Methylobacillus flagellatus KT: one gene and its partner. Each later gene encodes a partner of the first gene's protein in a complex. Links are inferred from orthologs where the notes say so. Each region holds a gene or a part of one and is shown on either strand. Other genes may lie near its edges.

Region 1 (16,919 bases):
TCAGGTCAAAGCTGCCAGCATGCGTCGGGCCATCTGCACCCACCAGGCCTGCACGGTCGATGGCGAACATCACCGGCAGGTTCTGCAGGGCGATATCATGGATAAACTGGTCATATGCGCGCTGCAGGAATGTGGAATAGATGGCGACGACAGGCTTCAAACCATCGCACGCCATGCCAGCGGCAAAAGTGAGGGCATGCTGCTCAGCGATGCCGACATCGAAAAAACGGTCGGGAAATTGTTCAGCAAAGGCATTGAGGCCGGAACCATCGCACATGGCAGGCGTAATGCCGACCAGGCGCTCATCACGGGCCGCCATGTCCACCAGCCAGTCGCTGAACACCTGCGTGTAGGTTTTCTTGCCTGCCTGCGCAATCGAGCAGCCGTTGCTGGGATCGAACTTGCCAACACCGTGGAACTTGCCCGGGTTATCTTCAGCCGGCTGGTAGCCGTGGCCTTTCTGCGTCGCGATATGCAGGAACTGCGGGCCCTTGAGTTCGCGGATATTGCGCAGCGTGGTGATCAGCACGTCAATATCGTGGCCATCTATCGGGCCGATATAGTTGAACCCGAACTCCTCGAACAATGTGCCGGGGGTGACCATGCCTTTTACGTGTTCTTCCGCGCGCTTGGCAAATTCCCGCACTGGAGGCACGACGCCCAGAACCTTTTCACCCGATCGGCGCACCGTGGTATACAACGGTCCCGAAAGCAGCTTGGCGAGATAGTTGGTCAACGCGCCCACGTTGGGCGAGATCGACATATCGTTGTCATTGAGGATGACCAGAATGTTGGCATCCATGGCACCTGCATTGTTGAGCGCCTCGAACGCCATGCCCGCAGTCATTGCGCCATCGCCAATCACGGCAATGGAGTGGCGGTCGGAGCCGGTCTTTTGCGCCGCGACCGCCATACCGAGCGCAGCAGAGATCGAAGTGCTGGAATGCCCGGTGCCGAAGGTGTCGTAAATGCTTTCATCCCGGCGCGGAAATCCTGCAATGCCACCCGGCCTGCGCAGGTTGCCCATGTCCTTGCGGCGGCCGGTGAGTATTTTATGTGGATAGGTTTGGTGCCCCACATCCCAGACTACTCGGTCTTCAGGGGTGTTGAATACATAGTGCAGGGCAATGGTCAGTTCTACCACGCCGAGGTTGGAGGACAAGTGTCCTCCGGTTTGCGCCACGCTATTGATGAGGAAGGCGCGCAATTGCCTGGCAAGCTCATGCAGCTCCTTGCGGTCAAGACGCCGCAGATCCTCTGGTGAGTTGATGCTTTCTAGCAGTTCGTACATGGCTGGCCCGCTTAAAAGCTACGTTGAGTGATGAAGTGCGCCACCTGCTCTAAGCGGTGGGCGGCTTCGCCAAAAGGTGCCAGCTGGGCAAGCGCGCCATCCAGCAGTTCCTTTGCTAGCTGTTTGGCATGGTCGATGCCCAGGATGGTGACATAAGTCGGCTTGTCGCTTTGGGCATCCTTGCCCGCTGTTTTGCCCAGGGTCTCACTGTCGGCTTCTGCGTCAAGGATATCGTCCACCACTTGGAAGGCAAGGCCGATGGCCTGGGCGTAATGATCTATCGCATGTAACCGCTCCTGGTCCAGATCATTGGCGCAGTGTGCGCCGAGCAGGGCCGCTGCTCGGATCAGGGCACCTGTTTTATGGATATGCATGTATTCCAGCTCGGACTGCTCAAGTGCCTTGCCGACGCTGTCAAGGTCGATGGCCTGCCCTCCCGCCATGCCGCGTGAGCCACTGGCGATGGCCAGGAGACTGACCATTTCCAGCTGCCTGCCGGGGTCCGTACACAAACCGGGCGTCGCCAGGGACTGAAAGGCGAGGGTCTGCAAGGCATCGCCGACCAGCAGCGCCGTAGCGTCGTCATATTGCTTGTGACAGGATGGCTTGCCGCGGCGCAGGTCGTCGTCGTCCATGCACGGCATGTCGTCATGCACGAGGGAATAGGCATGGATCAGCTCCACCGCAGCAGCGGCAATATCCACTTTTTCGGGGGCGGCACCACAGAGTTCGCCAGCAGCATGTGCAAGCAGTGCGCGTACACGCTTGCCGCCGCCCAGCACGGCATAGCGCATGGCCTCATGCAGGCGGGTGGGGGCAATGTACGATGCTGGAAGCAAGTTGTCCAGCGTGTGTTCCATACGTTGTTGGGTATGGCGGGCCCAGCTCTGGAAATCGGTCATTTAGCGTCGATGTACGGTTGTAGCTGGTTGGATTCGGTGAGGATGCGTACTTGCTGCTCGACGTCTGCCAGCGATTTCTGGCAGTGCTGCAGGAGTTCCGAGCCGCGTTTGTAGGCAGCCAGGGATTGCTCAAGGGGCAGCTGGCCGGATTCGATCTGTCCGACCAGGCCCTCCAGTTCGGCCATGGCGGTTTCAAAGCTCAAGGCTTCGAATATGCTGGCTTGCGGGTCGTCAGCTTTTGTTTTTTTACTCATGAAAACAACCGGTGCACGAGCATGTGGCACCACCCCTTCCGGTCATGCTGCTCATTGCATTATTGTGAAGTTAATGTGTTATTTTACGCCGAACTGCGTCGATAAACCACGACTAAGTTAATGATAATCCGAATTGCCGCAGCATGAAGCTGCGGATGTCATCGATTTCTTCCATGCAGACGGAATGCGGCATTGGGTATTCATGCAGCTCCAGAGAATATCCCTGGAGCTGCAATGCCTGGGCAGATGCCTGGTAGCGCGCCAGTGGGATGACATTGTCCACTGTGCCGTGCGCCATGAAAATGGGGGTATGCTGATTGGCAGCATGGTTTTCCATTGCCAGGCTGTCGGCCAGTGCGAGATACGTGGAAAGCGCCAGTACGCCGGCAAGCGGTGCCGGATAACGCAAGGCGGTGTGAAGCGCGATCGCGCCGCCCTGCGAGAATCCAGCCAGCATAATGTGATGGCTGGGAATCCCGCGCGCCAGCTCATTGGCGATCAGGGCTTGGACGGCTTGCTGCGAGGCGCGGATGCCGTCGCCATCCTGGGGAGCACCTGGCTCGAAGCTGTAAATGTCATACCATGCAGGCATGACATAGCCATGGTTGACCGTGACCGGGATTGCAGGGGCATGTGGCAGGATGAAGCGCGTGTGTGGCAACGCCAGTTCGCGCGCCACTGGCGCGAAGTCGTTGCCGTCAGCGCCCAGGCCATGCAGCCAGATTACGCTGTTGCGGATGGTGTCATCGGGAGAGATTTCAATGCAATCGAGTAAGGACATCGGTATCGTCTATATGCTTGGCGAAAGTTGCATTCTGCCATGCAATCCGACGCATGGCACATCGCATAATGCCCACACGCAGGGCTTTTACGCTATGCTTCTGTAAAACCAACGCACTGGCATAACACTCCAACCTTCTTTTCTGCATGCGTATTCCCCGCTCCTTTTCCCATCACCATATCCGCCTGTTGCTGGGCGTCCTTGCCACCGCCATACTGCTGGCGCACGTGGTGGGGGCTTTCAGGCTGGATTTCATGGAGGCGATGGAGCGCTTTGCCTATGACACCCGCATTCGACTGCTCGCGCCGGAAGATCATGACGACCGCATCGTCATCGTCGATATCGATGAGGCCAGCCTGCAACAGGAGGGACACTGGCCCTGGAGCCGCAAGCGGCTGGCGCAGTTGTTGGATCTATTGTTTGACCACTATCAGGTAAGGCTGGTGGCATTCGATGTCGTGTTTGCGGAGAAAGACCACAGCTCCGGCCTGGCAGCACTGCAGGCAATGCGGCAGGCGCAATTTACGCAGCGGCCGGAATGGGTGCCGTTGATCGATGCCATACTGCCCGCGCTGGATCATGACAGGCAATTTGCTGACAGCATGCGCGGACGGAATGTTGTGCTGGGATATTATTTTCGGCATGGCACGGACATGGGGCGCAATATCGGCATGTTGCCGCCACCCGTAATGCAGGCAGACATGCTGGCCGGGCGTCATGTCGCCTATCTACAGGCCAGTGGGTATGGCGCCAACCTGCCGATCCTGCAGCAGCAGGCAGCGGCAGCTGGGCACTTCAATCCGGACCCCGACGAAGATGGGATCACGCGCCGCGTCCCCTTGCTGGTGGCATACCAGGGCGGCATGTACGAGGCGCTGTCGCTGGCCGTCGTCCGACGAGTACTGGGCAATGTGCAGGTGGCACCTGGTTTCACCGACAGCATGCAATATGCCGGCATGGAATGGCTGGAACTGGGCCAGCGTAAAATCCCGGTTGATGCCAACCTGAATACGCTGATTCCATATCGCGGCAAGCAGGGCAGTTTTTCCTATGTATCCGCCACCGATGTATTGCATGGCAGGGTTTCCCCTCAACAGTTGCAGAACCGCATCGTGCTGATCGGTACCACGGCACCGGGCCTGATGGATTTGCGTGCTACGCCCGTACAGAGCGTCTATCCCGGTGTGGAAATCCATGCCAGCCTGATTTCAGGCATGTTGGACGGTAATATCCTGCAACAGCCAGGCTATACGCGCGGGGCCGAATTCCTGTTGCTCATGCTGCTGGGGGTGGGGCTTTCCATTCTGATTCCACGCATGTCTCCCGTGCCTGCCACCGTCCTAGCCCTGGCGACGTGGGCATTGCTTACGGGGTTCAATCTCATGGCATGGCAGGCCGGTATCGTGCTGCCATTGGCCTCGGCCCTGTTGCTCGTCCTGCTGCTTTATGTGCTCAATATGAGCTACGGCTATTTCATCGAGTCGCGCAGCAGGCGGCACCTGGCCCAGCTGTTTGGCCAGTACGTGCCTCCAGCGCTGGTGGCTGAGATGGTTGAGCGGCCGCATCAACTCGGGCTGGAAGGAGAAAGCCGCGAAATGACGGTGCTGTTCTGCGATATCCGCGACTTCACCAGAATATCGGAAGCGCTTGATCCGCAAGCGCTGGCCAAGCTCATGAATGAATACCTCACCGCAATGACGCGCGTCATCCATCAACACCGCGGCACCATAGACAAATACATGGGCGATGCCATCATGGCATTCTGGGGTGCGCCACTGCATGACGACCGGCATGCCGCCAATGCGGTCAATGCAGCGCTGGACATGGTGCGCGAGCTGGAACAGGTGAATGCCGGCTTCCAGGCCAGGAACTGGCCGCGCCTGGACATTGGCATAGGTCTCAATTCGGGCGAAATGACCGTAGGCAATATGGGGTCGGAATTCCGCATGGCATATACAGTGATGGGGGATGCGGTCAACCTGGGCGCACGCCTGGAAAGCCTGTGCAGCTACTATGATGAGCCCATCATCGTGAGTGAGTTCGTCATCCGCGCAGCCACCCAATATCCCTACCGTGAGCTGGATCTGATCCGTGTCAAAGGCAAGGGCATCCCGGTACGGATTTATGCGCCCATCACCACTGAGCATGCCGTGACGGAGCAAGAGCTGGCACAATACGAACTGGCATTGGCAGCCTATAGACAACAACAATGGTCGCCAGCCCGTGAGGCCTTCAACACATTGCAGGCTACGTATGGTGCGCGCAGGATCTATACACTCTATCTGGAGCGGATTGCGCATTTCAGCCGCCATGCACCGGCAGCCGACTGGGATGGCGTATTCAATTTTGAAAGCAAATGGGGAACGACATGAATGTCCAGGTATTGGGCTGTAGCGGCGGCATTGGGCAGGGGCTGCGCACGACATCCCTGCTGGTGGACGGGGATATCCTGATTGATGCAGGCACAGGCGTGGGAGACCTCACGCTGGCCCAAATGTCGACAATCAGCCACGTATTCTTGACCCATGCCCACCTTGACCACATCGCCTTCCTGCCCTTGCTGCTGGATGCCGTGCTGGGCAAGCGCGAGCAGCCAGTGACGGTACATGCCCTGCCGGAGACCATCGCCAGCCTCAAGGCGCATATCTTCAATGGGCACATCTGGCCGGACTTCAACCAGATTCCCACTCCCGAGCAACCGTTGCTGCAATATGCGCCTATAACGGTGGGAGACGAGGCCGAGATAGCCGGCCGCCGTATTGTGGCGCTCCCTGCCAACCATAGCGTGCCGGCAGTCGGCTATTTGCTCGGTAGCGGCTCGGGCAGCCTTGCATTTACCGGCGATACCACCAGTTGCGACGAGTTCTGGCAAGTGCTGAACCAAGCAGGCAATTTACGTCACCTGATCATCGAAGTGTCATTTACCGATGCCGAGATTGCCCTAGCTTTGGTATCCCATCATTATTGCCCGGCATTGCTGCTGAATGGTTTAGATCGACTAAAGCCTCGTCCAGAAGTATGGGTTACGCACCTGAAGCCGGGCGAAGGAGAAGCCATCATGCAGGAGATTGATGCTGCCAGGCATCCCTTGGTGCCGAAGGCCTTGCAGCATGGTCAGGTTTTGAATGTCTGATCTTTGGGAGCGCTATCGCAATATGCGCTCTTGCAGGACGGAGACAAAATCCTTGCGCTTTTGCTCAATACACAGTATCTCTGCTGCAAGCTACGTTTACAGAAAGTACCGGATCAAGACTGGTATGGCAATGATGATGTAGAAAAAGAAACAGGAGACAAGCCAGTGATGACATTGTTCTCCTGTGAGGAAGGTGTTTTATGCGGCGCAATGCCCTTCAGTTATTGCCCCTTACGCGTGCTTTTTATGGTCTTGTGCAAGTTGCGTTTGCAGAGGACACTTGGCTCAGCTCCGGTATGATCCCTGTCCCTTGTCATCCCGGCCTTCAGGCTGGAATCTTGCGAATATGCAGGAACGCAACGGAATGCCGGGTCTTCGGCATGACAGTGGGAGAGCCAGGCGGCGGAGGTCAAAAAAGAGACAGGAGACAAGCCGGAGTGGCGTTGTCTCCTGTGGAGGAATTTATTTAATTTGAAGCGATACTTTTATATATTCTAAATTTTAACTTTCGTTTATGCGCCCCTACAAATTTCGGTACGTCCAATAAAGCGTTGCAATGCTGTTGCTGTGCATGTCCACTGACCAGTAGCTTCTGTTCGCGTTAGGGTAATCGTTGTACCCGCAACTGTTGCAGGGCCGCCAACAATTGTTGCAGTAATTACGCCTGCATTAGTGGGAGTTGTTATGACAATATTAGTGTTTGAGTTTGCTGCTTGTACACCCACAAATGCCTCGCCAGCGGCTGGTGGATTTGTTAGTGATGGGGTTAGGCCGTCATTCAGAGCAAGGTCAAATCCAGTTTTTGCTGGTGCGACCTCGGCTAATGCTGCTGCCCATTTTGATTTGGCAACATAATCCTGATAAGCCGGAATCGCCACTGCCGCCAAAATACCGATAATCGCCACGACGATCATCAGTTCGATCAACGTAAAACCTTGTTGTACTTTTTTCATCATGAACCCCTTTAGTTGAGTTGAGTGTTTGCTGCGGTTGGAGGAGTACCGCATGCATTGCTTATTGCAATGGCTGTGCCAGTTTTAGGTGATGATGGGTTATGTATTGAATTTTAAGGATTTTGTCAGCTGGAAAATAAAAAAGCGGAGTTGTTGCTCCGCTTTTTGTTTACCTTTAACTGACAATTTTTGTCACGATGTGACAAGCATTGTTAGGTTTGCAAGTAAATTACTTGCCTTCGGCAACCTTTTTCAGGTTGGCAAGGCCGGCGTCATATACGCCATTGATCGCATCCAGCGCGGACTTGTCGTCCTGGCCTGGAGGGATGGGCGGGTTGAGCTTGTAGACGCGGTAGAAGCGGCCCATCCACTTGACTTCGGTCTTGCCGCCTTCGGCTTCCTTCACTGTGATGGTGGAGTAGTAGTCGGAGACGGGCAGCGCGCCTTCAATGATGCCGTACTTGAGCTGCTTGCGATCTTCATCGATGCTCTTGAGGTTTTCCAGGATGGTGCCGCCGCCCTTGAGGGTGAGCAGGCGTACGGTTTCTTCCGTACCGTCTACCGTGCGCTTGTCGAGCTTGGTGCTTTCAACCGCGGGGTGCCATTTCTGCATGTTGCCGAAGTCCTTGACCAAGGCCCAGACTTTGTCCGGGCTGGCGTCGATGACGACAGTCTTTTCAACTTTCTGCGGCGAAGGGCCGTGGGCGGCGGCAGTGAGCGGCAGCAGGCCGATGGCAAGTAATGCGAGGATTTTCTTCATCTATGTTTCTCCATGTTTTTGCAAGTTATAAAAGTGGAACCGTGAATGTGCTGTCCTGCTGCTAGGTTGTAGCGGGACAGCATACCTGGAAACCTCAGAACAAATCACCGTGCCGCAAGCATCTGCGGAATCGGGCGGGCTGCTTCGTTGCAAATCCTCGCGATAGCTATGGCTATGGCTATCACTGTGGTTTGCGCCTCGCATCACATCCCGATCCGCAGCGCTTGTTTGCCACTCGATTTGTTTTGAGGTTCCCGGCAGCTCCCAATCAATGCGACGTCTTGTTGAGTATAAACTGTCCGAACGCCCGGCTTTGCTTGCCGGTGGAAATGTCCTGGATATGTTTATGGCTGCTGGCGTCTATCACTGAAACCGAGTTGTCAAACCAATTGGCAACGTAAATTTTGTTGGTGGCGGCATCGTAGTTGATGCCTTCCGGAAATCCGCCGACACTGATCCTGGTGGTTTCCTTGTTCTGTTCGAGATCGATGACGGAGACGGTGTCCGCCTGGGTGTTGGTGACATAGGCATAACGGCTGTCCGGGCTCACCGCAACGCAATACGGGTGCTCCCCTACCGGAATGGTGCGGGTCTGCAGGGTTTCCAGATCGATGACGGAAAGGCTATTGGCGTAAACGTTGACAGCCAATATCTGCCTGCCATCCGGCCCGAGGGTAATGCCGAACGGATGTTCCCCGGTAGCGACGCGTTGCAGTACCTGCAGGGATTGGGTGTCGATGATGGCAAGGTCGTTGCTGTCACGGTTGGCAACATATAGCTTGCTGCCGTCCGGGCTGACGGTGATGCCGGCGGGTGCCTTGCCGATGCTGACTTCACGGCGTTGGCTGGGATCGGCAGTATCGATGGCGAGCACGCGGTTGTCGTTCCAGTCGGCGACATACAGGGTCTGGCTGTCGGGTGACAATGCAATGCCGACTGGTGAGCCGGCAATGTTGATGGTATTGATGACTTCATATTTGTCCGCATCGATCACTGAAACTGATTGGCTGTCCACATTGCTGATATAGACCCGGCCCAATGCCGCAGAGGTCGCAACGCCGACAGGGGATTTGCCGACGGCAATGGTGGCAATGATGCGGTGGTCGGAAAGGCTGAGAACGGAAACTGTATTTTCACCTTGGTTCGTGATATAGGCTTCGTCTGCCCGGGCTATCAGGGAAAACGCGATGAGAAGCAGTAAGCTGCTGAGGATGCGGATGCTGTGTTTCACTATGAAGTATTTGCTTGCGATCAGGTTCTGCTGGTTGGTTAAGCTAACGTTTCAATGTTGCCAAAGGTTGACCCGGCAGTATACGGGGGGGCTGTAAATAGCGTCAAGGCTGGATTTCTCCTGTGTTTTCCGGGATTTTCGGTAGGGGCCGGAAGTGTGCCCAGCTTTCAAAATCCGGCAAAATATGGAAAAATGACGACAAACTATAGAGGTATGTTGTCATGATAGATCGGGATGGATATCGCCCGAATGTTGGCATTATTTTATGCAATGCCCGCAATCAGGTGTTTTGGGGTAAGCGCATCCGCGAGCACTCTTGGCAGTTTCCGCAGGGCGGCATCAAATATGGCGAAAGCCCTGAGCAGGCCATGTACCGCGAATTGATGGAGGAGGTCGGGTTACGTCCCGAGCATGTCAAGATTCTGGGCCGCACCCGGGATTGGCTGCGCTACGACGTGCCGACCAACTGGATCAAGCGCGAATGGCGTGGCAGTTACCGGGGCCAGAAACAGATATGGTTCCTGCTGCGGCTGATCGGGCGTGACAGCGATGTGTCGTTGCGCGCCAGCACGCACCCTGAGTTTGATGCCTGGCGCTGGAGTGACTACTGGGTGGCAATGGATTCCGTTATTGAGTTCAAGCGGGATGTCTACCGCATGGCGCTGAAGGAGCTTTCCATGCATCTTACCGAGCACCGGCGTCCGCGGGTAGCGGAACGCGTGGATCAATTGGTGCGCTGATTCCCCGGCTGGCGATTCCGGCTTTGGCCAGGAATCGCTTTTTACCCTGCTCAGACCTACTGCGCCATTGCCTCTCCCAGCGAGACCGCCCGCAATGGGTGCCAGCCGGGCTGAAACCTGAGCTGTGCTGTTTCCGGATAAAGCACGACGACTGTCGAGCCCAGCAGGAATCGTCCCATTTCCTCGCCTTGCTTGAGGCGGATATCCTGGTCGTGATAGTGCCAGGTCTGGATTTCTCCGCGACGTGGTGGGTTGACGATGCCATGCCACACTGTTGCCATGCTGCCGACGATGGTGGCGCCTACCAGGACCAAGGCGAATTTCCCTTCTGAATTAGCAAATTCGCATACCACGCGCTCGTTGCGTGCGAATAGCCCCGGCACGTGCTCGGCAGTCAGAGGATTGACGGAAAACAGGTCGCCGGGTACGTATGTCATGGAAAGCAGCTTGCCATCGCAGGGCATATGAATGCGATGGTAATCCCGGGGGCTCAGGTAGATGGTGGCAAAGTAGCCGTTCTCATATTCCCTTGCCATCTGCGCATTGCCGGCTAATAAGGCCGTGGTCGAGTAGTGATGGCCCTTGGCCTGAAAAATCTGGTCCTTGTCTATGCGGCCGAACTGGCTGATGGCTCCATCCACCGGGCAGAGCTGCGCCGCATCGGCCAGTGGTCGTGCGCCGGGTTTGAGTGCCCTGGTAAAGAAGTCATTGAAGCTGGCATAGCTGGTAATGTCGGGATTGACGGCCTCCAGCATGTTGACCCGGTAATGCTTGGCGAACCAGCGAATGACGGTTGTCGTCAGCCAGCCGGCGCGCAGGTGGGCAAGCTTGCCTGCCAACGCGGTCAATGCGATTTTTGGCACCAAATATTGCAGTTTGACAGAGTAGGGCTTTGGCACATGGACCTCATTAAGGGAAAAGCGAAACGCAAAAAGAGGCCGGACAGTGTCCAGCCTCTTTCTATTTTAACGGAGACCTGGATGGTCTGGCTCTCTTTGCTGGGCGATCACTTATGATCGTTTCCCCGGCAGTTGGTTCTTTAGATGAGGCCAGGTCCGGTCAGGTTGCCGGAAACTGTTAGTTCTTGGATTGATCTACCAGTTTGTTCTTGGCAATCCAAGGCATCATGGCACGCAGCTGGCTGCCGACCTGTTCAATCGGGTGAGCAGCGTTAAGGCGGCGGCGTGCAGTCATGGATGGATAACCGGTGCGGCCTTCCAGAATGAACTGCTTGGCATAGTCACCGTTCTGGATGTTCTTCAGGCACTCCTTCATTGCAGCGCGGGCCTGGTCGGCAATCACGCGGGGGCCAGTGACATATTCGCCATATTCTGCATTGTTGGAGATGGAGTAGTTCATGTTGGCAATGCCGCCTTCGTACATGAGGTCGACGATCAACTTGAGCTCGTGCAAGCACTCGAAGTAAGCCATTTCCGGAGCATATCCAGCTTCAACCAGGGTCTCGAAGCCTGCCTTCACCAATTCGACTGCGCCACCACAGAGCACGGCCTGCTCGCCAAACAGGTCGGTTTCGGTTTCTTCGCGGAAGTTGGTCTCGATCACGCCGCCCTTGGTGCCACCGTTGGCCGCAGCGTAGGAGAGCGCAATGTCCTTGGCTTTGCCAGACGCATCCTGGTAAACCGCGATCAGGGAGGGCACGCCGCCGCCCTTCAGGTATTCCGAACGCACAGTGTGGCCTGGGCCCTTGGGCGCGATCATGATCACGTCCAGATCCTTGCTCGGCACAATCTGGTTGTAATGTATGTTGAAGCCATGGGCAAAGGCTAGCGCGGCACCCTTTTTCAAGTTGGGTTCGATTTCCGCATGGTAGATTTCTGCCATGGTTTCGTCAGGCAGCAATACCATGACGACGTCGGCGCCAGTGACCGCTTCCTTGATTTCCTTGACTTCATGCCCTGCGTTCACTGCCTTGGCGAAGGAACTGCCTTCCTTGCGGGCGCCGATGGTGACGTTGACGCCGGAATCCTTCAAATTCTGGGCATGGGCATGGCCTTGGGAGCCGTAACCGACGATGGTCACTTTCAGCTTCTTGATCAGGGAAAGATCCGCGTCCTTGTCGTAATAGACTTTCATGTTTTGCCTTTCAATACAAAATGGATTCTGCTGTCCGGTGAGATAGACAGCTTGAGTGTTTAAAGCTTGAGTATCCTGTCGCCGCGACCAATGCCGGAGGCGCCGGTGCGGACGGTCTCCAGGATGGCACCTTTGTCCAGGGCTTCAAGGAAAGCATCCAGCTTGGAGCCGGAGCCTGTCATTTCGATGGTGTAGCTGCTATCGGCTACGTCGATGATGCGACCGCGGAAAATGTCGCACATGCGTTTCATTTCTTCGCGGAACGACCCGGTCGCCTTTACCTTGACCAACATCAGCTCACGCTCGATAAAGCGGCCATCGTTGAGGTCCAGTACCTTGACCACATCCACCAGCTTGTTGAGCTGTTTGATGATCTGCTCGATCACTTCATCCGATCCGGAGGTGACGATGGTCATGCGTGACAGCGTGGCATCCTCGGTGGGCGCCACGGTCAGGGATTCGATATTGTATGCACGCGCGGAGAACAGGCCAGCAACGCGGGAAAGGGCGCCAGCTTCGTTTTCCATCAATATGGAGATGATATGTTTCATGATTCTTACAGGTCTTCAGCCAGGATGATTTCAGACAAGCCCTTGCCGTTCGGCACCATTGGGAACACGTTCTCGTTCTGGTCGGTGATGAAGTTCATGAAGACAAACCTGTCCGTGAGGTTGAATGCCTCGGTCAGGGCGCCTTCAACGTCGGCAGGCTTCTCGATGTTCATGCCGACATGGCCGTAGGACTCTGCAAGCTTGACGAAATCCGGCAGGCTGTCCATGTAGGATTCCGAATAGCGGTTTTCGTAGAAGAATTGCTGCCATTGGCGCACCATGCCCAGATAGCGGTTGTTGAGCAGGATCACCTTGATCGGCAGGTGGAATTGCTTGCAGGTCGACAGCTCCTGGATGTTCATCTGGATACTGCCCTCGCCGGTAATACAGGCGACTTTGGCTTTGGGATCGGCAAACTGCACGCCCATGGCGTAGGGCAGGCCGACGCCCATGGTGCCCAGGCCGCCCGAGTTGATCCAGCGGCGCGGCTTGTCGAACTTGTAATATTGCGCGGCCCACATCTGGTGCTGGCCGACGTCGGACGTTACATAGGCCTCGCCCTTGGTGACTTCCCACAATTTTTCGATGACGAACTGCGGCTTGATGATCTCGCTGTTGCGGTTGTAGCCCAGGCAGTTGCGGCCACGCCATTCCTCGATCTGCGTCCACCAGGCCTTGAGCGCGGCAGCGTCGGGTGCGCGGGTTTCGGCGTCCAGCAAGTCGTTCATTTCGGCCAGCACGGACTGCACGTGGCCGACGATGGGCACATCCACCTTGACGCGCTTGGAGATAGAGGAAGGATCCACATCGACATGGATGATGGTGCGGTCCTTGTTGTAGAAGTGCTGCGGATTGCCGATGACGCGGTCGTCAAAGCGCGCGCCGATGGCAACCAGCACGTCACAGTTCTGCATCGCCATATTGGCTTCCAGAGTGCCGTGCATGCCGAGCATGCCGACGAACTGCTTGTCCGTAGCAGGATAGCCGCCCAATCCCATCAGGGTATTGGTAACGGGGAAGCCCAGTCTGCGTGCGAGCTTGATCAGCTGCTCCGAGGCATCGCCGAGCACTACGCCGCCGCCGGTATACAGCATGGGGCGCTTAGCTTCGAGCATGAGCTTGATGGCCTTCTTGATCTGGCCAGAGTGTCCCTTGAGGATAGGCGTGTAGGAGCGCATCTCTACACTCTCGGGATATTCATAATGGCCGAGGTGCGCAGTAATATCCTTGGGGATGTCGACGACCACTGGGCCGGGACGGCCAGTCGCGGCAATGAAGAATGCCTTCTTGATGGTGGGAGCGATGTCTTTCACGTCCTTGACCAGGAAGTTGTGCTTCACGCAGGGCCGTGAGATGCCGATCATGTCCACTTCCTGGAAGGCATCCTGGCCAATGGCAGGCGTAGGCGCCTGGCCGCTAATGACGACCAAGGGGATGGAGTCCATATGGGCAGTGGCAATGCCGGTAATGGCATTGGTGGCACCAGGGCCGGATGTCACCAGGGCGACCCCGACCTCACCCGTGGCGCGAGAATAGGCGTCTGCCGCGTGGACAGCGGCTTGCTCATGCCGGACAAGAATGTGCTTGAACTTGTCCTGTTTGAATATTTCATCATAAATATTGAGCACTGCGCCGCCAGGATAGCCGAAAACGTATTTGACGTTTTCTTCCTGCAAGCAGCGAATGACGATTTCTGCGCCAGATAATTCCATAGATAATGCTTGTTACGCCGAGGGTTTGGGAAACTTAGTACACTAACGGTTTGTACCATTTTGGTCAAGGAAGATTACGTGCTTTTGAATGTCATGCCATGGATTTGGCATGGCTTGCCAATGCACCGGACAAAGCGCTAGGCAAGTGCTGCAATTTGCATGACCGGTGGAGCGCGATGTAGGGGGAGCACGCTTCGAAACCATGGCTTCGGGCCGTTACGATAGCCTGGCTCCAATGGGTTGAAAGCCAGGATACACCAACATACTTTTGTGGATGATGGTGTTTGGGCTGCCCTGGCGAGAAAGCCAGCCTGTGACTTGGTATTGGGCAGGCGCTTGATGTTGATTAGTCAAAAGGGGGTGGTGCGACCTTGAGCAGTTCTTCTATGGTGGTCAGGCCCTCGGCAATTTTTTCGGCGCCGTTGATCAACAATGGCTGCATGCCTTGCTGGTAAGCCAGCTTTTTGATGCTGGCGAGATCGGCGTCGTGGGTGATGAGCTTCTTGAGTTCCGGCGTTAGCGACAGCATCTCGTAAATGCCGCTGCGACCGCGATAGCCGGTCATGCGGCATTCCAGGCAGCCGTTGGCGGCATAGATTTGGGCGGGCTTGGGCAGTTTCCATGCACTAACCAAGTCATCCCATCGTTCCTGGCTGATCTCGGCAGGCATCTTGCAATGCGGGCATAAGGTGCGTACCAGCCGCTGCGCCATGATGCCGATTAGCGAGGAGTGGATCAGGTAAGGTGGAATGCCCAGGTCCAGCAGGCGGGTCACCGCGGCCGGCGCGTCATTGGTATGCAGGGTTGAGAGCACAAGGTGACCGGTCAACGCGGCCTGGATCGCCATTTCCCCGGTTTCCACGTCGCGGATTTCGCCTACCATGATGATGTCGGGGTCCTGGCGCAGCAGGGTGCGTACACCGTCGGCAAATGTCAGGCCAATGTTGTGCTGCACTTGCATCTGGTTGAACGCTGGCTCCACCATCTCGATCGGGTCTTCCACGGTGCAGACGTTCACTTCCGGCGTTGCAAGCAGCTTCAGGGTCGAATATAGCGTAGTGGTCTTGCCGGAGCCGGTCGGGCCGGTCACGAGGACGATGCCGTTGGGACTCTGCGTCCAGCGGGTCCATTTCTGCGCCTGTGCGCTGGAAAATCCCAGCTCGACAAAATCCTTGACCAGTATTTCCGGCGTGAAGATACGCATGACCAGCTTTTCGCCGAATGCCGTGGGCATGGTGGAGAGGCGCAGTTCGATTTCCTCGCCTTCGTCCGTCAGGGTCTTGATGCGGCCATCCTGGGGGCGGCGTTTTTCCACCATGTCCATACGCCCGAGTAGCTTGATGCGGTTGGTGATCGCATTCATGATGGCGCTGGGCAGTTGGTATACCTGGTGGAGCACGCCGTCGATGCGGAAGCGCAATATGCCCATGTTGCGGCGCGGTTCGAGGTGAATGTCGCTGGCGCGTTGCTCGAAGGCATACTTGAACAGCCAGTCGACGATATTGACCACATGCTGTTCGTTGGCGTCGAGATTCTTGTCCTTGCCTAATTCAACCAGTTGTTCCAGGTTCTGCACGCCAATGACCTGTCCGGCCTTTGCCGTGTTGGCGAGATGGATGGAGTTGGCGAGGTTGTAGACTTCCGGCAGGTAGCGGCTGATTTCGCGCGGGTTGGCGACGACCAGCCGGATGTTGAGTTTCAGGATGCGTTCGAGGTCGGGGATCCAGTCGGTAAAGAACGGTTCGGCGGTCGCGATGATGGCCTCCTGGCCGCTGACCTTGACCGGCATGATCTTGAGGCGCTCGGCATAAGCCTTGGAAACGACCTGGGCCACGGCGCTGAAATCCAGTTTGAGCGGGTCGACGTGGAAATGCTCGAGATTGGCCCTTTTGGCAAGCCATGCCGTGAGCATTTCCAGCGAAAGTGGCTTGTGCGGGGGCTGCAGGCTTTTCCATTTTTGCTCGCTGATGATGATCAGGGGGTGCAGGTTGGAACTGTCCAGCCTGCGGTCCTTGAAGAGCTGCTCGGCCTGCAGCTTGTGCACCAGCCCGTCGTTGACAAGCATGCGCAGGGTGTCGCCCAGCGAGAGGCGGCCAGGGGCTGGGTGGAAGATGGCGCCAGGTTGATTCATGTGGGAATACTAAAGATTCGCAGCGCAAAAGTCGATGCGTTTGCGCTTGGCGCTAGCAAGATGTGGCATGGGGCCGGCAGAGGGGGCTGGTGCGCATTGCCAGGCTTGACCGGAGCCGGTTGCGTCGGCAGGGCTTATTCCTGGGGCTGGAAGCGCATCGAAAGGTCGATCGCCTGGAGATGTTTGGTCAGGCTGCCGATGGAAATGCGGTCGACCCCGGTCAGTGCAATTTCGCGTACATTGTGAATATCGATGCCGCCCGAGGCTTCGAGGATGGCTCGGCCCTGGTTGATGCGGACGGCTTCCACCAGCATCGGAGGAGCGAAATTGTCGAGCAATACCAGCGTGGCGCCCGCGTTCAGGGCGGTCTGCAACTGTTCCAGGGT
Region 2 (12,771 bases), 2.1 Mb from region 1 along the record:
GTCTGGAGCCGGGAGGCTACTCAAGTCTTGGCTGTCGCTATCTCAGTAGCGATAGTGATCCGGTTTGAACGGGCCATGCTTGGGCACGCCGATGTAGGCAGCCTGCTCGTCGGTCAACGTCGTCAGTTGGGCATTCAGCTTCCTCAGTTGCAGCAACGCCACCTTCTCGTCCAGATGTTTTGGCAGGGTATAGACGCCTACCGGGTACTTGGCAGTATTGGTGAACAGCTCAATCTGGGCAATGGTCTGGTTAGCGAACGAGGAGCTCATCACATAGCTTGGGTGGCCTGTGGCACAACCCAGGTTGACCAGGCGACCCTTGGCCAGGAGGATGATACGCTTGCCATCCGGGAAGATGACATGATCAACCTGGGGCTTGATCTCTTCCCACTGGTATTTCTCGATCGAGGCAACATCGATTTCGTTGTCGAAGTGGCCGATGTTGCAGACGATGGCCTGGTCCTTCATCCTGAGCATGTGGTCATGGGTAATGACATGGTAGTTGCCGGTGGCCGTGACGAAGATATCGCCATGTTCGGCGGCATAGTCCATGGTGACGACACGGTAGCCTTCCATGGCTGCCTGCAGGGCGCAGATGGGGTCGATCTCGGTGACCCATACCTGGGCGGACAGCGCACGCAGGGCCTGGGCAGAGCCTTTGCCCACGTCCCCATAGCCTGCGACCACGGCAATCTTGCCTGCCACCATGACATCAGTGGCACGCTTGATGCCATCTACTAGAGATTCACGGCAGCCGTACAGGTTATCGAACTTGGATTTGGTGACCGAGTCGTTGACGTTGATGGCAGGGAAGGCCAGCTTGCCCTCCTTGTGCATCTGGTAGAGACGGTGCACGCCGGTGGTGGTTTCTTCCGTCACGCCGAGAATCTTGGACAGTCGGGTGGAGTACCAGGTCGGGTCCTGCTTGAGCTTGGTCTTGATGGCGTTGAACAGGCTGACCTCTTCCTCACTGGCAGGATGATTGAGGATGGTGGCATCTTTCTCGGCCTGGGTGCCCAGATGCAGCAGCAATGTCGCATCGCCGCCATCATCCAGGATCATGTTGCTGTAACCGCCATCTGTCCATTCGAAAATCCGGTGGGTATAGTCCCAGTACTCATCCAGGGTCTCGCCCTTGACTGCGAAGACCGGGATGCCTTGTGCTGCAATGGCGGCCGCCGCATGATCCTGGGTGGAGTAGATGTTGCAGGAGGCCCAGCGCACTTCCGCACCGAGGTCTCGCAAGGTTTCGATCAGCACGGCGGTCTGGATGGTCATGTGCAGCGAGCCAGTGATGCGTGCGCCACGTAATGGCTTGGTAGCCGCATATTCCTCACGGATCGCCATCAGGCCTGGCATTTCTGTCTCTGCAATGGCAATTTCCTTGCGGCCCCATTCAGCCAGCTTGATATCGGCAATCACGTAATCTTGGGTATTATCAGCCACAGTATTCATCCTTCAAAACGTTGAACAACGCGACACTGTTGTCGTGTCGATTGGAGAGTATGACCAGTGGGAGAGGCGATGTTGGAGTGTGTGCGTTTCACCATCTCATGACCGGTACATGTCAATCTGGTGAACGCCGTTTACACAGCTTGCGCTGCGGCAACCGAGCCTGGGGATGAACATCCTTGCAACGTTCCTCGGTAGAGGCGCCATTATAGTGGCTTTATCCTTTTTCTGTCACTGTTGGCATGGAAGATCAGGAAATACCTTGCTCTGGGCTGGGAATTTGCCGGGTACCAGGATGTTCGGTACCGGGAATGGGGAGTAAGGTAAGGCAAGTGCCCTGCATGCGAACGCATGCAGGGAGGTTAGAGCAGAGGTGTACTTGCAGGGATGAGCGGTGCGGGCTGGCAAGGAACCGCATTTCGGATGAGCCAGCCCTCGGTCGTTGGGATGCCCTCCGGTCAGAGGCCTGCCGCCGCGCGCAACAAAGCTGCTTTGTCAGTCGCTTCCCAGGTGAACTCTGGTTCGTCGCGGCCAAAGTGACCGTAAGCTGCCGTCTTGGCGTAGATGGGACGCAGCAGGTCCAGCATTTTGACGATGCCCTTGGGACGCAGGTCGAAGTGATCCAGCACCAGTTGGGTCAGTATCTCGTTCGATACTTTGCCCGTGCCATAGGTTTCGACCATGACGCTGGTAGGCTTGGCGACGCCAATGGCATAGGAAACCTGCACCAGGCAGCGCGAAGCGAGGCCAGCCGCGACGATGTTCTTGGCAACGTAGCGGCCGGCATAGGCGGCAGAACGGTCAACCTTGGAAGGATCCTTGCCTGAGAATGCGCCACCGCCGTGAGGGGCGGCGCCACCGTAGGTGTCCACGATGATCTTGCGTCCAGTCAGGCCGCAATCGCCTTGCGGGCCGCCGATCACGAATCGTCCAGTTGGGTTGACCAGGAATTTGATATCACCCTTGATCAGTTCCTGTGGCAGGGTGGGCTTGATGATTTCTTCGATGACGCTTTCACGGACCTGGTCCAGGCTGATGTCGGGCGCATGCTGCGTGGAAATCAGCACCGTGTCGATCTTGTGCGGCTTGCCGTCCATGTACTGGATAGTGACCTGGCTCTTGGCGTCAGGACGCAGCCAAGGCAGGCGGCCATCCTTACGCAGCTGGGACTGGCGTTCCACCATGCGGTGCGAGAGCCAAATGGGCAGCGGGAGCAACTGCGGAGTTTCATCGCAGGCATAGCCGAACATCAGGCCCTGATCGCCGGCCCCTTGGTCCAGAGGATCGTCGTTGGCGTTGTTGACGCCCTGGGCAATATCTGGGGATTGCTTGTCGTACGCGACCAGGACGGCGCAACTCTTGTAGTCGATACCGTAGTCGGCATTGTCGTACCCAATGCGTTTGATGGTGTCGCGCGCGATCTTAATGTAGTCGACATTGGCTGTCGTCGTGATTTCCCCCGCCAGCACGACCAAGCCGGTATTGGTCAATGTTTCTGCTGCCACGCGGGCAGTAGGGTCCTGCTCGAGAATTGCATCCAGGATGCTGTCCGAAATCTGATCCGCGACCTTGTCAGGATGGCCTTCGGAAACGGATTCGGAAGTAAATAGGTATTCGCTCATGAACTCCCACCAAATGAATTGTGCAAAAGGTTGTTAGAATAGCAAAATCATCATGTTTCAAAAAGAAGTACATGCTCAAAGCATTATTACGCGTTTTGGCGATGATGCCGCTGCCTATTATCAATGCGGTTGGCGTACTCACCGGGTGGGGGCTTTATTTCTTTTCCCACAAGGTATTGCGCCGTACGCGCAAGAATCTCAGTGTGGCCGGCATTACCTCTTCAACCGAGGAGTACCACCGGCTGGTGAGGCACAGCATCCTGGAAACCGGCAAAGGCCTGGTCGAGACGTTTGCCATCTGGTTCCGCCCGCAGGGTAAAGTGTTGCCCTGGGTCAGGGAGTGCCATGGCTGGGAGCATGTGGAGGCCGCTCAGGCTCAGGGGCAGGGCATCATTTTCCTGACGCCTCATCTGGGCTGTTATGAAGTGACCGCCCTCTACTATGCCGCACGTCACCCGATTACCGTGTTGTACCGTCCCGCGCGTCAGCAGTGGCTTGCCCCCCTGATCGACGAAGGCCGCAATCGCAGTCAGATCAAACAGGCACCGACCAGCCTGAGCGGGGTGCGTAGCTTGCTCAAAGCCTTGAAGCAAGGTGAGGCGGTTGGCATATTGCCAGACCAGGTGCCTGAGTTCGGTGAGGGCACCTGGGCGGATTTCTTCGGCACGCCGGCTTATACCATGACCCTAGTGGGAAAGCTTGCCGATACTTCGGGCGCCCGGGTGCTGCTGGCGTTCGGCGAGCGCTTGCCGTGGGGGAGAGGCTATATCATCCATATTCAGCCCCTCGAGATGGAGCCCACTCCTGCGAATATCAATCAAGGGATAGAACAGTTGATCAGGCAATGTCCTGCACAATATCTCTGGAGCTACCGCAGGTTCAAGCAGCCCAAGCCGCACGGAAAACCGCGCGAGACTCAGGGTGGGACGAATTAAATTTCACGCATGTGCGGCAGTTGCCGCCATTTCAAGGCAGTTTTTATGAAACTCAGTTTTACCAAGATGCAGGGCATAGGCAATGACTTCATTGTGGTGGATGGGTATAGCCGTCCAGTCAGCCTGGATGCAGATACCATCCGCCGTCTGGCCGATCGGCATTTCGGCATTGGCTTTGACCAGTTGCTGTTGGTAGAACGCCCTACAGTGGAGGGCGTCGATTTTCGCTACCGGATATTCAACGCCGACGGCGGCGAAGTGGAGCAATGTGGCAATGGGGCGCGCTGTTTCGTGCGTTACGTGCACGACAAGTCCCTGACCAGCAAGCGTGAAATCCGGGTACAAACGGCGCGTGGCATCATCCTGCCCAGGTTGGAAGACAATGGGTTAGTCACGGTGAATATGGGCGAGCCACGCTTTGAGCCGGCAGAGGTGCCGTTCATTGCCGACCGGGAGGCGATGACTTACCTGCTGCAAGTCGCCGACCAGGCGCTGGAAATTTCCGTGGCTTCCATGGGGAATCCCCATGCCGTGACCGTCGTTGAGGATGTCGATACGGCGCCGGTGGAAAGGCTGGGGCCTCTGGTTGAGCGCCACGAGCGCTTTCCCCAGCGGGTCAACGCAGGGTTCATGCAGATCGTAGATGAGCACCATATCCGTTTGCGCGTATTCGAGCGCGGTAGCGGCGAGACCCTGGCATGCGGGACCGGTGCCTGTGCCGCCGTGGCCAGTGGGATCAGGCGCGGCTTGCTGCAGTCCCCAGTCAGGGTTGCCACCCGGGGCGGCGAATTGATCATCGCCTGGGAAGGTGGCGGGCAGCCGGTCTGGATGACCGGCCCTGCCGAAACTGTATTCGAGGGTAGTATCGATATTGAGGTTTAGAGTGGTTGGCAACGCCAGGGAGCGCTGTCCAGGCAGCGTGCCGCAGCCGTTGCAATGGAGCGGCAGGATGATCCCATGAGGCTGGCCTAGCCGCGTTTACCCGCCAGGAATGGCGATTCAAGGAGTCAGCATGGAAGCACAAGATCACAACAACGAGCAGCAGGTGACGGAATATCAGGTAATGAGTTATCTGCGTGCCCATCCGCAGTTCTTCGAGCACCACACAGGCCTGCTGGCCGAACTCTACCTGCCCAGCCCGCATGGACAAGGTACGGTTTCCCTTGCCGAGCGCCAGCAACTGGCGCAGCGTGACCGTATCCGCGTGCTGGATGCGAAGCTTGCGCAGCTGATGAAGTACGGCGAGGAAAACGATGCGATTGGCGAAAAGGTGCACAGGCTCAGTCTGGGGTTGCTGGCCACCGAGCGGATGGAGGTCTTGGTCAGCTTGTTAGAGCATAGCTTGCACGAGGATTTCCAGGTGCCATATGTGAGTCTGCGCCTGTGGGCAAAGCCGCGTGAATCCGGTAATGGCAGCCTGCCGATCTTTGCCAGCGTCGACCAGGAGCTGCAGCGCTGGGCGCAGGGCCTGGCAACGCCATATTGCGGCAACCGGCCGGGCATGCCATTGCAGGGGTGGTTCGGCGTGGAGGCCAGGCCGGCTTCCTTTGCCGTCATGGCACTCAAGGCGCAGCAGGTGTTTGGCGTCCTGGCCCTGGCGAGCGATGACGACAAGCGTTTCTATCCCGATATGGGCACGCTTTACCTCAAGCGCATCAGCGAGCTGATCAGTGCCGCCCTGTTGCGGCATATCATTGTGTAAAGCCTGCGCCGCACAAAGCGATGGATGTGTTGCAGCGATATCTGGAGTATCTGCAATTCGAGCGAGGCTTGAGCCTGCTCACCGTCAAGCATTATCGGCGCGACCTGGAGCTGTTATTTGACCTCAAGTCCGGGATGGCGCTGGATGCGCTGCAACCATCCCACATCCGCCGCTTTATTGCTACCCTTCATGGCCGGGGGTTGAGCGGCAAAACGATTGCGCGCCACCTCTCGGGCTGGCGTGGCTTTTTCGATTACCTGGTCAAGCGCCACGGCGCAACCTGCAATCCCTGCCACGACATGCGCGCCCCCAAATCCCCCAAGTCCCTGCCCAAGGCATTGGCCATTGACCAGGCCGTGCAGCTGGTGGATATGAAAGGTGAGGACGTACTCTCGATACGGGACAAGGCTATCCTGGAACTTTTCTATTCATCCGGTTTGCGGCTTTCAGAGGTCACTGGGTTGAATATCGGGGATTTGAACTTGCATGAGGGAACGGTAAAGGTGCTGGGCAAAGGGAGTAAGTCGCGCATCGTCCCTATCGGCCGCCACGCTATCCAGGCCATGCAGGATTGGCTGGCGGTGCGCCAGCCTGCAATCTCAAGCGATGAACAAGCGGTTTTTCTCAACCGCAACGGCCGGCGCATCAGCGGCCGGGCCATCCAGTACCGCATCAAGCAATGGGCGATCAGGCGAGGCATTAGCAGCAATGTGCATCCCCACATGCTGCGACACAGCTTTGCGAGCCATGTACTGCAATCCAGCGGCGATCTGCGGGCGGTACAGGAAATGCTGGGCCATGCCAATATCAGCACGACTCAGGTATATACGCATCTGGATTTCCAGCACCTTGCCAAGGTGTATGATGCGGCGCACCCGCGGGCGCGCAAGAAATAAAGATGAATGATGCTTTATCGTACGCTGCTGGCGTATTCGCTTGACCACGTGATTGCCTTGCCTGGAGCGACTGCGCTGACAGATGACTTTACTGGAATTTCATCAGCAGCTTCCCTGGGCGGTTTTGTCACCCGAGTCAGGCAAGTTAGTCGTTGTTGCCAGCCTGCCAGTGTCCCGACTTGCCGCCCAGCTTCTCCAATAGCCGGATCTCGCCGATGGTCATGCCTCTGTCCACCGCCTTGCACATGTCGTAAATCGTCAGCAGGGCGATGCTGGTCGCGGTAAGCGCCTCCATTTCCACGCCGGTGCGACCAACGGTTTCTGCCGTCACTTGGCAATGCACGGCACTCACGGCGTCATCGATACTGAACTCCACGCCGATCCGGGTAAGCGGGATCGGGTGGCAAAGCGGAATCAATTCCGCCGTGCGCTTGGAACCTTGTATGGCGGCGATGCGGGCTATGCCCAACACGTCGCCTTTCTTCGCGTCGCCAGCAGTAATGATGGAGAGGGTGGCCGGCAGCATGCGGATGCTGCCATGCGCAACGGCAACACGCCTGGTTTCGGCTTTTTCGCCGACATCGACCATATGGGCCTGGCCGCCAGCATCGAAATGGGTAAGCTTGCTCATGCGTTTTCCTGCGTGATGGCCGGCGAATTCATGATCCGGCGCTAGTGAACTTGGTGCTTGAGGTTGCTATCATAGCAATGATGAAAGCGCTTTATCCATTTGCATTACTCTTTGGCTTGACACCCATGGCGCTTGCCGATGGCTTGCCCGAGCTTGGCGACTATTCTGCCACCGTCATGTCGCCGCTGGACGAGCAGCGCATTGCCGATGAGATCATGCGCGATGTCTATGCCAGTAGCCAGGTGCTGGAAGATCCGGAGGTCAATGACTACATCACTGCGCTGGGCTACCGGCTTGCTGCCAATGGCCCAGACAAATACCAGCGCTTCAATTTCTTCGTGGTCAAAGACAGCAGCATTAACGCGTTTGCCATGCCTGGCGGCGTGATTGGCGTGCATACCGGCCTGCTGCTTGCCGCCAAGAACGAATCGGAAGTGGCAGGCGTGCTTGGCCATGAGATCGGACACGTGGTGCAGCGCCACCTCGCACGCATGCTGGCCAAGCAGAAGAACGATTCCGTCATCAGCATGGCGACCATGGCATTGGCGCTGCTCGCTGCGCGCAGTAACCCGCAATTGACCGGGGGCGCGCTGACTGCGGCGACTGCAGGGTCGATCCAGAAGCGGATCGACTATACGCGCGAACACGAGCGAGAAGCGGATCGCGTCGGCTTGCAGATCATGGCTGATGCGGGCTTCGATACCCGCGCCATGCCCTCTTTCTTTGAAACACTGCAAAAGGGTACGCGGTTCTCGGAAGGCAGTGCTCCTGCATTCCTGCGTACCCATCCCCTCACAGTGGAGCGGATTGCGGATGTGCGCAACCGGGTGGAGCAGGGCAGCTTCCGCGTCGTACAGGAAAATCCGGATTTTTATTTCATCAAGGCCAAGTTGCTTGCCAACATCGGTACTGCGGACAGCGCCATCAATATTTTTCGCATCAACCTGCAGGAAAAGCATTATGTCAATGAGGCCGCAGAACATTATGGCATCGCACTTGCCATGTTGCGCAAGAATGATCTTGCCGGCGCACACAAAGAAGTTGCCTGGCTGCGCCAGCATACCGCATCGAATGCCCTGATAGAGACGCTGGCAACCAAGGTGGCCGTGGCAGGGCAGCCACCTGCGGTGGCAGAACAACGCTATCTGGATGCGCTGGGCTTGTATCCGGGCCATCGTGCATTGATCTATGGCTATGCTGAGCACTTGCTGGGATCGAGGCAATCGGAAAAGTTGTTGCAACTGATCGCGGACAAGCAGGCTCAGTTTCCAGATGATCCTTATTTCTACGAGTTGAAAGCGCGCGCCTACAGCATGCAGGGAAAATCCCTGCTGATGCACCAGGCACAGGGAGAGGCATATGTGCGGCGCTATAACTTGCGTGGTGCCGTAGAGCAAATGGACCTGGCAGCGAAGGCGGCAGATGGGGATTTTTATGAAAAATCCATTGTCGAGGCGCGCCTCAACCAGCTGCGCCGGCAGCTTGATGACAAGAGGTCAAGTTGAGGAAGCCCTGGATGAGCGCTGGGCGGCGCACGCTGTTGCAATGGCTAGCGGCCTGCTGTGTGATGCCGTGGCAAGCACTTGCTGCTTCGTGGCGCCTTCCGGTGATGGAACCCGGGCTGGCTGAGTCAGAAATGCAGGAGCCGGACAAGCTGGGCGATATCCAGGACAGTAGGATCGAGATCGTGGCGCCGGCTTTGGCTGAAGATGGTTCCAGCATCCGGGTCGACATCATGAGCAGGATACAGGGAACGGAAGCCATTGCTTTGTATGCGAGCAACAATCCAGAGTCTTTGATTGCCAACTTCACTTTCAGCCGTGGGGCACAGCCATGTGTCGTCACACATATCAGGCTTGCGCAGAGCCAAACCATTGAAGTCGTGGTGAAGGCTGGTAGCCGGTATTATCGGGCCAGCCGCCATATTGCCCTGACCAGTGCAGGAATGGTGAGGGATGCTCAGGGCTGATGGCATGACAGTACAGGCCCGGCTCAGTCACGGAGTAGCCGAGATAGTGCTGTCATTTTCCCTTCCCGTGGAGGACGGAATAAGGATGCAGGGTGCAGGTCCGGGAGTTTCTGCCTGTTTCATCCAGTTGGTGCAGGTCAGCCATAATGGACATCAAGTGCTGGAAGCGCATTTGAGCACCGGCACTGCCAGCGATCCTCAATTGGTTTTCTATGTAGCGGAAGCGAAGGCCGGGGATACAGTCAGCGTGACATGGCATGACAACAAGGGCCATAGTGGCCGTTATGCCATGACATTGACATCAGGGATGATTTTCCCGGCAGAGGCTAGGGTGTGATGGCTACCTTGATGACGCCGTCACGCTGATTGGCGAACAAGTCGTAAGCCTCCTCGATCTCGCTGAGCTTGAAGCGATGGGTCACCAGATTGCTCAGGTCAGCGCGGCCCGAGCCGACTGCCTCCATCAGTCTGCGCATGCGCTCCTTGCCTCCGGGACAGAGGGTGGACACGATCGTGAAGTCCCCCAGTCCGGCCCCGAAGGCATCTAGTGGCAGCCTGAGGTCGGAGGAATAGACGCCCAGGCTGGACAAGGTGCCGCCCGGACGCAGCACGCGCAGGCTGGACTCGAATGTCTGTTGCACGCCCAGTGCCTCGATTGCGACATCCACGCCGCGTCCGTCTGTCAGCTTGAGAATTTCCTGCACCGGGTCATGAGTCTTGAAGTTGATGACATGGTCTGCGCCTAGCGCGCGGGCGATGTTGAGCCTGTCAGGAATGGAATCCACGCCGATGATCTTGGTGGCTCCCAGCAGTTTGGCGCCTGCGACGGCAGAGAGGCCGATGGGGCCCAGCGCAAATATCACCACTGTATCGCCAATCTTGATGTTGCCCCGCTCTGCGCCAGAGAAGCCGGTCGACATGATGTCCGGACACATCAGTACTTGCTCGTCGCTGAGGTGGTCTGGGATCGGGCTCAGGTTAGCCATGGCATCCGGCACGCGCAGGAATTCCGCTTGGCTGCCGTCTATGGTGTTGCCAAATTTCCAGCCACCTGCCACCTTGAAACCGTGCGGGCTGTCCGGGCCATCCTGGGCGCCGATGCCGCACAGGCAGGCGTTGGAGTGCCCGCTGGGCGTGATCGCACCTGCGATGACGCGCTGGCCTACCTTGAAGCCGTGTACCTCTGACCCCAGCTTTTCAATGATGCCGACGGGCTCGTGTCCGACTGTCAGTCCTGCCGCAACTGGGTATTCACCCTTGAGGATATGCACATCTGTGCCGCAGATGGTCGTGGTGGTGATGCGGATCAAGGCATCCAGCGGGCCGATTTCAGGGACGGGCTTGTCGCGCAACGCTATTTTGCCGGGGGAGACGAATACAGCAGCTTTCATGGTAGCCATTGAAATACTCCTTTTCCAAAAATGGTTATTGCCATGGTAACAAACTTTCCCCTTGATTGCTCATCGCAATATTGGCGCTTCCCAGGCTGGCTTCTGCTATAGGCGTCTTGGCAAAATACAATTCACTGTGAACAGGGCTGTGCTGTACATCCATCATGTAGACGTTTGCAGCAATTGCTTCAGCAATGGCAGTGTCACCGCTCGCTTGCTGATGAGCGACCATTCGTCCAGTGCGTCGATGGTGGCGATCAGGCTGGGCATATCCCGGCGCAGGTGGCGCAGGCAGTAGTCGAGCACTTCATCGGGAAGTTTCATCCCGCGTGCCTCGGCGTGGTTCTTCAATGCCTGGGTTTTTTCCTCATCACTCAGGGGATGCAGCTGATAACTCAGCCCCCAGGCCAGCCGGGTGGCAAGGTCGTCGCGCAAGCCCATCTGGCTGGGTGCGGCCAGGCCGCTGACGATCAGCCTGCCGCCGGATTCGCGCAATTGGTTATAAAGGTCGAACAAGGCGACCTGGTCGTCATTGGAAAGCAAATGCACATCGTCGACGCAGATCATGTCGAGGCCAGAGGCGCTGGCCAGCGCATTGCAGGCCTGGATCAAGTGGGTCTTGCCGCAGCCGGTTTCTCCCCAAAGGTAGATGAAGCGTGCATCATCGTGTTCAAGCACCGTGCGTCTTAGCTGGAACAGGGCTTCGGCATTGCGACCAGTCACGAAGTTGTCGAGGCTAGGTGCAGCGGGTGGCTGGATATCAAGCAGTAGTTGTTTCAATATGGTTCACTTGCGGGCTGAGTTGGCAGGACGGTATCACTGCACCCTGATTCCTGCGGAGGTCTTTATTATCGTCTGTGCAGTATTATCAGGTAAAATTGCGCGTTGATTATCTAAAATTTATCCTGTGGAAAGCGAGAACTCAACTTGAATTCTGAAAAAAACTCGATTAGCTATCGCGATGCCGGTGTGGATATTGAGGCCGGGGATGCCTTGGTCGAGAGAATCAAGCCATTCGCAAAACGTACCATGCGTCCCGAAGTGCTGGGCGGTATCGGTGGTTTCGGCTCCTTGTTCGAAGTGCCGAAGAAATTCAAGAACCCGGTATTGGTGTCGGGTACCGACGGCGTCGGCACCAAGCTCAAGTTGGCTTTCCAGCTCAACAAGCATGATACAGTAGGGATAGACCTGGTCGCCATGAGCGTCAATGATATCCTGGTGCAGGGGGCTGAGCCCTTATTCTTCCTCGACTATTTCGCCTGTGGCAAGCTGGATGTCGATACGGCGGCGCAGGTGGTGCAAGGCATTGCCGCAGGCTGCGAGCAATCCGGCTGCGCGCTGGTCGGCGGCGAGACCGCAGAAATGCCTGGCATGTACCCGGCTGGCGAGTATGACCTCGCGGGGTTCGTCGTCGGGGCCGCCGACAAGGATGCGCTGATCGACGGCTCCACCATCGCCGAGGGCGACGTGGTGCTGGGGTTGGCATCCAACGGCGCACATTCCAACGGCTATTCGCTGGTGCGCAAGCTGATTGATCTTTCTGGCGTCGACCTGGAGAGCGATTTTTATGGTCGTCCTTTCCGCGACGTGGTCATGGCGCCCACACGCATCTACGTAAAACCCATCCTCAAGCTGCTGCAGGCAATCAAGGTCAAGGGCATGGCGCATATCACTGGCGGCGGCATTACCGAAAACGTGCCGCGTGTGTTGCCCGAGGGACTGACGGCCGAGGTGCGTCAGGGCAGCTGGGAGATTCCTCCGCTGTTTTCCTGGCTGCAGGAGCAAGGCAACATCACCGATCAGGAAATGTACCGGACGTTCAACTGCGGCATTGGCATGGTGGTGATCGTATCTGCACAGGACGTTGCAGCTGCCAAGGCGCTGTTGTCAGCCGAGGGCGAGCAAGTGTGGGAGATCGGGCGCATCCGTGCGCAGGGAGCGGGCGAAGCACAGACCGTGGTTGTCTAAAGAACTAAAGCACCATGGCTGTTGCCAACAGAATACTGCACGCACTTGAATAAGGATGCTTCAAGTGATGTGCCAACTCAGGGCGATGAGATGCATTGCCCTTCGATGTCCCAGGAGGTCTCATGTCTATATTTCGCTCCCTTGTTGCTAGTCTGCTGCTGCTTTGCTTGAGCAGTGTGGCAATGGCAGCACCCCAACGAGTGAA

Evidence for each region.
Region 2: the proteins of MFLA_RS10865 (region 1) and dapF are in contact, whole or in part, in a solved structure (PDB 5YGU), measured with the Escherichia coli proteins. The link is inferred for Methylobacillus flagellatus KT from one-to-one orthologs.

Annotation. Positions count from the first base shown.
Region 1 is NC_007947.1:2,264,409-2,281,327, reverse strand. The notes cover bases 8,486-11,285. They hold MFLA_RS10865 (RNA pyrophosphohydrolase), read left to right. Parts: upstream 8,486-9,526; coding sequence 9,527-10,045; downstream 10,046-11,285. Other genes in these bases: ilvC (ketol-acid reductoisomerase), read right to left, coding at 11,123-11,285; asd (archaetidylserine decarboxylase), read right to left, coding at 10,102-10,944; MFLA_RS10870 (beta-propeller fold lactonase family protein), read right to left, coding at 8,486-9,305. Also shown: dxs (1-deoxy-D-xylulose-5-phosphate synthase), read right to left, coding at 1-1,291; MFLA_RS10910 (polyprenyl synthetase family protein), read right to left, coding at 1,303-2,193; MFLA_RS10905 (exodeoxyribonuclease VII small subunit), read right to left, coding at 2,190-2,447; MFLA_RS10900 (alpha/beta hydrolase), read right to left, coding at 2,560-3,228; MFLA_RS10895 (CHASE2 domain-containing protein), read left to right, coding at 3,375-5,600; MFLA_RS10890 (3',5'-cyclic-nucleotide phosphodiesterase), read left to right, coding at 5,597-6,361; MFLA_RS10880 (pilin), read right to left, coding at 6,874-7,314; MFLA_RS10875 (SRPBCC family protein), read right to left, coding at 7,544-8,074; more of MFLA_RS10870, read right to left, coding at 8,343-8,485; more of ilvC, read right to left, coding at 11,286-12,139; ilvN (acetolactate synthase small subunit), read right to left, coding at 12,199-12,690; MFLA_RS10845 (acetolactate synthase 3 catalytic subunit), read right to left, coding at 12,696-14,402; MFLA_RS10840 (GspE/PulE family protein), read right to left, coding at 14,749-16,533; nadC (carboxylating nicotinate-nucleotide diphosphorylase), read right to left, coding at 16,668-16,919. UniProt on the Escherichia coli protein: Master regulator of 5'-end-dependent mRNA decay.
Region 2 is NC_007947.1:203,978-216,748, forward strand. The notes cover bases 3,036-5,972. They hold dapF (diaminopimelate epimerase), read left to right. Parts: upstream 3,036-4,054; coding sequence 4,055-4,891; downstream 4,892-5,972. Other genes in these bases: metK (methionine adenosyltransferase), read right to left, coding at 3,036-3,074; MFLA_RS01015 (lysophospholipid acyltransferase family protein), read left to right, coding at 3,146-4,009; MFLA_RS01025 (DUF484 family protein), read left to right, coding at 5,022-5,711; xerC (tyrosine recombinase XerC), read left to right, coding at 5,732-5,972. Outside these bases: ahcY (adenosylhomocysteinase), read right to left, coding at 43-1,455; more of metK, read right to left, coding at 1,911-3,035; more of xerC, read left to right, coding at 5,973-6,607; cyclic pyranopterin monophosphate synthase MoaC, read right to left, coding at 6,753-7,238; MFLA_RS01040 (M48 family metallopeptidase), read left to right, coding at 7,316-8,743; MFLA_RS01045 (thiosulfate oxidation carrier protein SoxY), read left to right, coding at 8,755-9,207; MFLA_RS01050 (thiosulfate oxidation carrier complex protein SoxZ), read left to right, coding at 9,194-9,544; MFLA_RS01055 (NAD(P)-dependent alcohol dehydrogenase), read right to left, coding at 9,534-10,607; MFLA_RS14985 (hypothetical protein), read right to left, coding at 10,633-10,764; MFLA_RS01060 (DnaA regulatory inactivator Hda), read right to left, coding at 10,761-11,378; purM (phosphoribosylformylglycinamidine cyclo-ligase), read left to right, coding at 11,526-12,566; MFLA_RS01070 (DUF3108 domain-containing protein), read left to right, coding at 12,689-12,771. UniProt on the Escherichia coli protein: Involved in the succinylase branch of the L-lysine biosynthesis and in the biosynthesis of the pentapeptide incorporated in the peptidoglycan moiety. Catalyzes the stereoinversion of LL-2,6-diaminopimelate (L,L-DAP) to meso-diaminopimelate (meso-DAP).